Regions from separate parts of the Streptomyces sp. NPDC057950 genome, predicted to be linked through region 2. Evidence: riboswitches for the same ligand, from Rfam matches in the RefSeq annotation. Region 2 holds a riboswitch; each other region holds the start of a gene.
What was found. Region 2 has a riboswitch for S-adenosylmethionine ahead of ACFVTC_RS17695 (putative leader peptide). Riboswitches for the same ligand answer to the same signal wherever they lie in the genome.
Positions count from the first base shown of each region.

Region 1: linked by a shared signal. The riboswitch ahead of thrC (threonine synthase) and the one ahead of ACFVTC_RS17695 (putative leader peptide) in region 2 are both predicted to bind S-adenosylmethionine.
Region 3: linked by a shared signal. The riboswitch ahead of ACFVTC_RS04850 (aminotransferase class V-fold PLP-dependent enzyme) and the one ahead of ACFVTC_RS17695 (putative leader peptide) in region 2 are both predicted to bind S-adenosylmethionine.

Region 1 is NZ_JBHVPP010000019.1:77,712-80,978, reverse strand. It holds gene ACFVTC_RS28695 (glucosyl-3-phosphoglycerate synthase) at 30-974, opposite strand; SAM riboswitch class I at 1,142-1,298, shown strand; gene thrC (threonine synthase) at 1,316-2,653, shown strand; gene ACFVTC_RS28685 (MoaD/ThiS family protein) at 2,774-3,049, shown strand.
Region 2 is NZ_JBHVPP010000009.1:294,148-297,414, reverse strand. It holds gene ACFVTC_RS17705 (amino acid ABC transporter ATP-binding protein) at 1-197, opposite strand, end outside; gene ACFVTC_RS17700 (amino acid ABC transporter permease) at 194-1,183, opposite strand; SAM riboswitch class IV at 1,781-1,927, shown strand; gene ACFVTC_RS17695 (putative leader peptide) at 1,964-2,038, shown strand; gene ACFVTC_RS17690 (cell envelope biogenesis protein OmpA) at 2,129-2,908, shown strand; gene ACFVTC_RS17685 (YceI family protein) at 3,128-3,267, opposite strand, start outside.
Region 3 is NZ_JBHVPP010000002.1:141,320-144,586, reverse strand. It holds gene ACFVTC_RS04850 (aminotransferase class V-fold PLP-dependent enzyme) at 1-1,255, opposite strand, end outside; SAM riboswitch class IV at 1,447-1,563, opposite strand; gene trpD (anthranilate phosphoribosyltransferase) at 1,770-2,834, opposite strand; gene ACFVTC_RS04840 (cytochrome bc complex cytochrome b subunit) at 2,971-3,267, opposite strand, start outside.

The DNA of each region.
Region 1 (3,267 bases), on a different contig from region 2:
GTCCCTCACCCCCTCACCAGGGACGCGGTTCACGCGGCCCTGCGTTTGACGTACTCGGAGATTTCGGCCATCGGGGGGCGTTCCTCCGTGTCCACCGAGTACGTGCGCGGCTCGAAACCGTCCTCGCCCCGCTCGAACTGGGTGAGGGACGGCCGGATGAGGTGACCGCGGGCCAGCCGGAGCTGCGCCGTGCGGTAGATCGCGGCGGACATCCGGCCCAGCGCCTGCCCGTCCTGGTGGCGGTGCTTGCGCTCGCCCACGTCGACCTGGGCGAGCGCGTCGAGGCCCACCAGGTGCAGGGCGTCGACGAGCATGCCCAGTTCGACGCCGTACCCGACGGGGAAGGGGAGCTGTTCGAGCAGCGAGCGGCGGGCCGCGTACTCACCGCCGAGCGGCTGGACGAACCCGGCCAGCTGCGGCCAGTGCATGTTCAGCAGCGGGCGGGCCATGAGTTCCGTGACGCGGCCGCCCTGCCCCGCGGCGCCGGCCAGCGGACGGTCGTACATCCCCTTGACGAGGTCCACGCCCGGCTCGGTGAGCAGCGGGCCCACGATCCCGGAGACGAAGTCCGACGAGAAATCCCTCAGGTCCGCGTCGATGAAACAGACGATGTCCCCGCTCGTCACCAGGAGCGACCGCCACAGGACCTCGCCCTTGCCGGGCACGGCCGGGATACGGGGCAATATCTCGTCCCGGTGCACGACCCGCGCGCCCGCCGCGGCCGCCACCTCCGAGGTGCGGTCGGTCGAGCCCGAGTCGACGACGACGATCTCGTCGACGAGGGACACCCGGCGCATCAGGTCCTCGCGGATGACGGCGACGATCTCGCCGACCGTCTCCTGCTCGTTCAGCGCGGGCAGCACGACGCTCACGGTGGAGCCCGACGCGCGCTTGGCGGACATGATTCCGTGGAGCGGGCGATCGGACACGGACCAGGAGCGCGTACTCAGCCAGCGCTCGACTTCCTTCAGCACAGTCTGCGGCTCCTCACTGTCTGATCACCCGATGTCTCACGGTGTGACCCATCTCGCGGTTCGGACGACTATCTCAACTGTCCTGGCCTTCGGTTACAGTCTTGAACAACGCGGATGACCATCGCATGTCGTAGATCATCCCGGACAGCAGACCAACAACCGAATACCGCTCATCCAGAGGGGCAGAGGGATACGGCCCGATGAAGCCCCGGCAACCCTCCAGCCGGTCTCGTACCGATCATCGCCGATCGCGTCGCGGGGCTCCCGGCTCGGGAAGGTGCCAAATCCGTCTCACGGCGAAGTGCGTCGTGAGGAAGATGAGGAGAAAGGGCCTCGCCTCCATGGCTGCGCAGACTGTCGCAAGCACTCCGGACGCCGCGACCTCAGCGAACCCGTCCGCTTCCACCGTTTCCTCCGCTTCCGCCGGCTCCGTCGATCTGGGTCCCGCCGCGGCGCTCTCCTGCCGCGAGTGCGGCCACCGCGTGCCGCTCGGCCCGGTCTTCGCCTGCGAGGAGTGTTTCGGACCGCTCGAGATCGCCTACGACTTCTCGGCCTACGACACCGAAGAGCTCCGGGCGCGCATCGAGGCGGGCCCCGCGAACATCTGGCGTTACGCGCCGCTGCTCCCCGTCCCGGCCGACGTCGCCGACAAGCCGAACATCAACCCGGGCTGGACCAGGCTCGTCAAGGCCGACAACCTCGCCCGCGAGCTCGGCGTCGACCCCGGCAGGCTCTTCGTCAAGGACGACTCCGGCAACCCGACGCACTCCTTCAAGGACCGCGTCGTCGCCCAGGCCATCGAGGCCGCCCGTGCCTTCGGCTTCACCACCCTCTCCTGCTCCTCGACCGGCAACCTCGCCGGCGCGGTGGGTGCCGCCGCCGCCCGCGCCGGCTTCCGCTCCTGCGTGTTCATCCCGCACGACCTGGAGCAGGGCAAGGTCGTCATGGCCGCCGTCTACGGCGGAGAGCTCGTCGGCATCGAGGGCAACTACGACGACGTGAACCGCTTCTGCTCCGAGCTGATCGGCGACCCGGCCGGTGAGGGCTGGGGCTTCGTCAACGTCAACCTGCGGCCGTACTACGCGGAGGGGTCCAAGACCCTCGCGTACGAGATCTGTGAGCAGCTCGGCTGGCGGCTGCCCGACCAGCTCGTCGTGCCGATCGCCTCCGGTTCCCAGCTGACCAAGGTCGACAAGGGGCTGCAGGAGCTGATCAAGCTCGGCCTCGTCGAGGACAAGCCCTACAAGATCTTCGGCGCGCAGGCCGAGGGCTGCTCACCGGTGTCCGTCGCCTACAAGGCCGGCCACGACGTCGTCCGGCCCCAGAAGCCGAACACCATCGCCAAGTCGCTGGCCATCGGCAACCCCGCCGACGGCCCGTACGTGCTGGACATCGCGCGGCGGACGGGCGGGGCGGTGGAGGACGTGAACGACGAGCAGGTGGTCGACGCGATCAAGCTGCTGGCGCGTACCGAGGGCATCTTCGCCGAGACGGCCGGCGGTGTGACGGTGGGTGTGGCCAAGAAACTGATCGAGAACGGGCTGCTCGACCCGACGCTCACCACGGTCGTGCTGAACACCGGTGACGGCCTCAAGACGCTGGACGCGGTGGCCGGCACGGGGCTGACCGCGACCATCCGTCCCAGCCTGGACTCCTTCCGCGAGGCCGGCCTCGCGTAGCCGCCCGGCCGGGGAGGCCGTTCCCCGGCCGCGGGCCCGCGGGGGCCGGCCGCGCGGTTCCGCGCGCCCCCGCCGGGCCGCTTCCAGCCGTACGCCACCATCCGACCGGGAGGTCACCGCATGAGCGTCAACGTCCGCATCCCCACCATCCTGCGCACCTACACCGGTGGCCGGTCCGAGGTGACCGCCGAGGGAGGGACCCTCGGCGAGGTGATCTCCGACCTGGAGAAGAACCACTCGGGCATCGCCGCGCGCGTGCTGGACGACGAGGGCAAGCTGCGCCGGTTCGTCAACGTGTACGTCAACGACGACGACGTCCGCTTCGAGCAGGGCCTGGAGACGGCGACGCCGGACGGCGCGGGCGTGTCGATCATCCCGGCCGTCGCCGGAGGCTGACGGGCGATTACCCACAGTGAGATCATTACCGTGGGTAATGCCAATCACCGAGAGTTCATCGAATTGCCCCCTCCGCGAGAGAAGCGGAGGGGGCAATTCTGTATGGTTGAGCGGGGTAGAGTTGGGGAACACGCCGCCTTATCCATGCCGGGTGCATATGAGTGCACGTCCCGCCTGCGATAAGAAGTGGCCAAAGTGCTCGGCTCTTTTGAGCCTTA
Region 2 (3,267 bases):
TTCTCCAGGTGGTTGATCACCCTCAGGAGCGTGGACTTGCCGGAGCCGGACGGTCCGAGGACGACGGTGACCTCACCGGGCCGTACGGTCAACTTCACGCCGTCCAGCACACGTTGGGTCCCGTACCACTTGTGCACGTCATGGACCTCGACCGCCGCGGGCCGGACGTCGGACTGCTCCCTCACCTCGGCGGTCACCGGGCCGCCTCCTTCCGGACACGGTCCCGCAGGTCGCGCAGACCGGTACGGATCCTCTGCAGCGGGGTGGGTGGCAGGGTGCGCAGCGCGCCCCGCGAGTAGTACCGCTCGACGTAGAACTGGACGACCGACACCAGGCTCGTGAGGATCAGGTACCAGACGGTGGCGACCAGCAGCAGCGGAACGATGTCGCCGGGATAGGTGCTGCCCATGCTCTGCACCGAGCCGAACAGGTCGAGCAGGGAGACGTAGAAGACCAGCGAGGTGCCCTTGATCAGACCGATCAACTGGTTGACGTAGTTGGGCGTGATGGAGCGCAGGGCCTGCGGGAACACGATCCTCGTGAACTGGTAGCCCTTCGGCAGACCCAGCGCGGAGGCCGCCTCGTGCTGGCCCTGGTCGACGGAGAGGATGCCGCCGCGTACCACTTCGGCCGCGTACGCCGCTTCGTTGAGGCTCAGACCGACGACCGCGACGGCCATGTCGGTGGCGAGCCGGGACTCGTCGAACGTGAGGAAGGCGGGGCCGAACGGCACGCCGAGGCTCAGCGTCCGGTAGAGCGCGGAGAAGTTGTAGAGGAAGAGCAGGACGACGATCAGCGGCACCGACCGGAACAACCAGATGTAGACCCAGCTCACGGCACGCAGCACCGGACTCCGGGAGAGCCGTGCGAGCGCGAGCAGGATGCCGCCGAGCAGTCCCGACACGGCGCTGTAGAAGGTCACTTCGAGGGTGATGAGCAGGCCGTCGAGGATCGTGGGACGCAGGAACCAGTACTGGAACCTGTCCCACTGGAAGAACGGGTTGGTGGCCAGGCCGTGGACGACCTGCGCGACCAGGACCAGTACGACCGCCGAGACGAACCAGCGGCCGGGCCGGCGAAGCGGCAGCACCCGCTGCGCCGCGTACGGCCTCGGTTCGGCCACGGGAGCGGGAGGTGGTTCCGCCGTGCCCAACGGCACGGCGGAGCGGAGGGATTCACTCATGGAGGGCTCCTGGCGGCTCGGACTCCCCCGGCACGGCCCGTACGACGAGATGACGGGCACGCGCACGGGGGAACGAACCCGATGCGGGGACGAGGAGGGGGAGACCACCGGAAGTCGGCCGGTTCGACGGCGGCACACGGTGGTTCGGAGATCACAGACCCCGCGGTCGGACACCGAGGATCAAGGACCGGGGGTTCAGGGAACGGGAATTCAGCGACCGGGGTTCAGCGGCCGGCGGCCGGCGAAGGGGTGCGTCAGCCCTGACAGAGACAGCGGGCGCGGGGAGAGGGACAACACCCTGCCGTACGGGCGCCGCCGCCGTGGGCGAGGTGCCGCGCGGGGCGACGGTTCATGAGCACGCGGTCGCGGCCGTGGGACCGCGAGGCGGTCTTCCCCCGGGCTGCGTACATCGCGGTCACCGTCACCGTTCCGGCCCGTGGGCCCTCGTGCCGACCGGAGTTGTTCCGGTCCGATGCGGCGTAAGTTAGGCACGGCCCCGAACGGATGTCAACGCTCGGCAGCCCGGATGACCACGTGGTGAGACCGCGCGGGCGCCTTCTTGACGGGCCCACGGAGCGGGCCGAGACTGACGGGGACGGTCACGATTGTCAGCGCCCTTCGCACGGTTCCTTCCGTGCCGAGCGGTTGATCGGCCCCGGCCCGCTGACAGGCAACCCTTCCACCGCGACGGGGTGCCCCGGGTGACGACCGGGTCCCGCCGGAGCGGCGGGGCAAGCGTGGTCTCGCCTCTCGCGAGCCCCGGACACGGGAGCGACGGGAATGACCGGAAAGGGCACGAACGGTCTGACCAGGCGCCTGCACATCGATCTGCTGCGGGTCTCCAGCGCCTACTAGTCCACGGTCCGGACGGTACGTCAGCGCAGTCACTCCGTTTCCGCCGCTGCCGCCCCCGGGTGGCGGGGCTTCGCCGTCCCCTGGAGAGTCATGCCCGAGACAGTCTCGCTCAGTCCGACCGCCGCCGCCTCCCACCCCTGCCCCTCGGCCTCACCCGCTGCGGGGTCGCTCGTCGCCGCGCCTCCTCGGGTTGCGGCCCCCTCGCGTGGACACCGCATCCGCAGTCGCATCGGTGTCGGTCCGGCCGGCGGCTTCTATCCCGCGCCGCACCGCTATCAGCTGTACCTCTCCGAGGGCTGTCCGCGCTCGCTGCGCGTCTCGATCACCCTCGGGCTGCTGGGGCTGCGCGACTCGGTCACCAGCACGCTCCTGACGGGGCCCTCCGGGACACCGGACGCCCGCGCCGCGCTGCGGGCCGCGTACGAGGCGACCTGGCACCACTACGACGGTCCGCTCACCGCGCCGGCGCTGTGCGACCGCTGGAGCGGACGAGTCGTCAGCAATCACACCCCCGACATCCTGCGCGACCTCGGTGAGCTTCCGGGCCGCCGCGGTGGCAACGGACTCCCCCGGCTGCACCCACCGTTCCTCGCCGCGGACATCGACACCTTCCGTGTCTTCCTGGACCGGAACCTCGCTCCGGTCGCCGGGTCGACGGCGCGGTCCGCCGCACTCGACTCGCTGGATCGGCAACTCGCCGCCCACGAGCATGCGTTGGGCGACGAGTTGACGGCCGCCGACGTCGACCTGTGGGTGGCCCTCACCACCCTCGGCACGGAGGACGTCCTCTCCCCCTACGGCCGTCTGCGGGACTACGTCCACCGGCTGAGCGCCCGTCCGGCCTTCCGCCAAGCGGTACGCCGGGTCTGACGGGCCGTCGGGCGTCTCCCCGGACGGCCGGGCCCGCGCCCACGGCAAGGCCGCGGCGGACAGCCCCCGGCCACTCGGGGGTCGTCCGCCGTTTCGTCCTCGGCCCGCCGGCCAGGAGGCGCCGGCGGGAACCGTACGACATCGGCCGCCGTGTCCGACGGACCATGGAGCAGGGTCACCACCTGCCGCCGCGCCGACGGCGGGCGGTGATCCGTCGGCTCAGCCCTTGACGCGGGTGAACACGAGTGTGCCGACGACGGTGGTCAGTCCGCGGAGCATGCCCATCTGGTTCCAGCCCATGTCGAACTGGTCGCGGTCGACGGTGAACTCCGTCGCGAGGGTGACGTCTTCGGCGCTCG
Region 3 (3,267 bases), on a different contig from region 2:
GGGTGCCCGCCCCGAAGCTGACGCGGATCGCGTTGAGGGACTTCTCGCCGGGCGCGGCCTCCGGGGCCCCGCACTCGCCCTGGGCCTGCGGGTCGCTGCCGAGCAGCGTGCGCAGCAGCGGGTGCGCGCAGAAGAGGCCGTCGCGCACCCCGATGCCGTACTCGGCGGAGAGCGCCGCCGCGAAGTGCGAGCTGTTCCAGCCCTCGACGACGAACGAGATGACGCCGACCCGGGGCGCGTCGTCGCCGAACAGGGAGAGCACGCGCACGGCGGGCACCTCGGCGAGACCTTCCCGCACCGTGCGGATCAGGTGCCGCTCGCGGGCGACGATCCGGTCGAAGCCCTCCTCGGTGAGCGCCTTGCAGGCGGAGGCGATGGAGTAGGCGCCGATGACGTTGGGAGACCCGGCCTCGTGCCGTGCCGCGCCGTCGTGCCACTCGACGTCGACACCGCCGTCCGCGCGCCGGGCGACCTTGCGGCTGGCACCGCCGCCGGCGAGGTAGGGATCGGCGTCGCGCAGCCAGTCGGAGCGGCCGGCGAGGACACCTGAGCCGAAGGGCGCGTACAGCTTGTGCCCGGAGAACGCGACCCAGTCGACGTCGAGATCGCCGACGGACACCGGGTGGTGGGGGGCGAGCTGGGCGGCGTCCAGGACGATCCGGGCGCCGTGGGCGTGCGCGGTGGCGGCGAGCTCGCGCACCGGCCACAGCTCGCCGGTGACGTTGGAGGCGCCGGTGACGCAGACGAGGGCGGGTCCGCGGGGGTCGCGGTCGGCGAGGGCACGCTCCAGGACCGCGACGGCCTGCCCCGGGGTGCGGGGCGCGTCGAGGTAGCTGACCCGGGCGTCCTGCCAGGGCAGCAGCGAGGCGTGGTGCTCGGTCTCGAACACGAAGACCTGGCAGTCGGCCGGGAGGGCGGCGGCGAGCAGATTGAGCGAGTCGGTCGTCGACCGGGTGAAGACGACCTGGTCGTCCTCGCGGCAGCCAAGGAACTCCGCGACGGTCCTGCGGGCGTTCTCGAAGAGGTCGGTGGACAGCTGCGAGAGGTAGCCGGCTCCGCGGTGCACGCTGCCGTAGTACGGGGCGTACGCGGCGACGTCGTCCCAGACGCGCTGGAGGGCCGGGGCGCTGGCGGCGTAGTCCAGGGCGGCGTAGGTGACCTCGCCGCCGGTGACGAGCGGGACGGTCACATCACGGCCCAGAACGGGCAGCGGGGCACATACGGACTGGTCGGCGGCAGCGGTGGAGACAGACATGGCGCACTCCTGTGAGAGGCAGGCGGGAGCACCGCGCGGGCGGGGGCGTACGGAGGTACGCGCGCGCGGCCCGGCGCAGGTGAGGGTGAAAACTGAAAAAGGGTGTGCGGCGGCGGGGCTCTACGCCCTAGCGCATTCGCTTGCTCACAGAAGGCTCCCTCGAACGACCAGGACCCCTGGGATTCTCGAGGGGTCCGCGCTTGCCGCAGACCTCGCTGCCTACGGCCTGGTCTTCACCCGGGGCACCCCGCCACGGACGGAGGGTTGCCGGACAGCCGGCCGGGGCCTGATGGCTGTCGCTCATGACCTGATACCGCATCCTGCCACACGATCTTCCGGCCGCAACCCCGGCGTCCACATAGCGGTACGCGCTCCCGCCGCCCCTACCCGTCCCGAACGCCGGGCGGGCTTGGGAGTTCAGCCCACCCGGCGTTCGGGGACAAGGCCCTCGCGGCCGGAGCGCGGGTCTGGGGCGGCAGCCCCCAGGTACGGCGGGGGCCGCCGCACCGATGGGCTACGCGTTGGTCGCCGCCACCCAGCGGTCCAGCGCGGCGCGCGCCGCCCCGGAGTCGATGGCCCGAGCCGTCTTCACCATCGCGGCGCCGAGCTGGTCCACGAGTGACGCGTCCGTCGGGGACAACGCCACCAGCGCCGCCGCCGCGTTCAGGACCACGGCGTCCCGTACGGGCCCCCTCTCGCCGTCCAGGACACGGCGGGCGACCTCCGCGTTGTACGAGGCGTCGGCACCCCGCAGGGCCTCCACGGGCACGAGATCGAGGCCGACGTCCCGCGGATCGAACCGTTCCTCGGTCACCTTGCCGTCCCGCACGACCCAGACCTTCGACGTCGCCGTGGTGGTCAGCTCGTCCAGCCCGTCGTCACCGCGGAAGACCAGCGAGGAGTTGCCGCGCTCGGCGAAGACACCGGCCATGATCGGCGCCATCCGGGCGTCGGCGACACCCACCGCCTGCGCCCTCACCCGCGCCGGGTTGGTCAGCGGGCCGAGGAAGTTGAAAACCGTCCGGATGCCCAGCTGCCCGCGCGCCGCCGCCACATGACGCAGCGCCGGATGGAACTTCACCGCGAAGCAGAAGGTGATCCCGGCCTCCTCGGCCACCTCGGCCACCCGCTTCGGGGTCAGCTCCAGATTGACGCCGAGCTTTCCCAGGACGTCCGAGGCACCGGACGCCGACGACGCGGCCCGGTTGCCGTGCTTGACGACCTTCGTACCCGTCCCGGCCACCACGATCGACGACATCGTGGAGATGTTCACCGTCTTCGCGCCGTCACCGCCCGTACCGACGATGTCGACGGTCTCCCCGGGCACCTCGATCACCTTGGCGTGCTCGTACATCGTGCGGACCAGACCGGTGATCTCCTCGACCGTCTCGCCCTTGGCCCGCAGCGCCACCACGAAGCCGGCGATCTGCGCGTCCGTCGCCTCGCCGCTCATGATCCGGTCCATCGCCCAGGCCGTGTCGTCCGCGCTCTGGTCCCGGCCGTCGAGCAGGCCGTTCAGCACGGTGGGCCAGGAACGGCCCGCCGCGATGTCGCCTCCAGCGGGGGTCACAGCACTCATATGCCGCTCCTGGGTTCGTAGACAGGTACAAGCAGGGTCCACCCTATCCAGCCCGGGCACGGCGAAGAGCCCCCGTCCAAGGGACGGGGGCTCCTGCCGTGGCGATCAGTGGGACCGGTGAGGACCGGCCGGAGGATCAGTGGTGGCCGTGGCCGCTCGTGATCTCCTCGTACTCCTCGACCGTGGGCTTGGGGATCTGGCTGTTCTCCCCGTAGAAGCCCTTGCTGAGCTTGGCACGCAGTCGCTGCGCGCCGTTCACCTTGCGCTCGACACCGTTCTCGTCGACCACCGGACCGATCTCGGCGGGCTGGTACTGCTCGTGCGCGGTGAGCGTGTGCAGGGCCTCCTGGCCGAGCGGCTCGTGCACCTCGATGAACTCACCGTGCGGCAGGCGCTTGATGATGCCCGACTCGCGGCCGTGCAGCACCTTGTC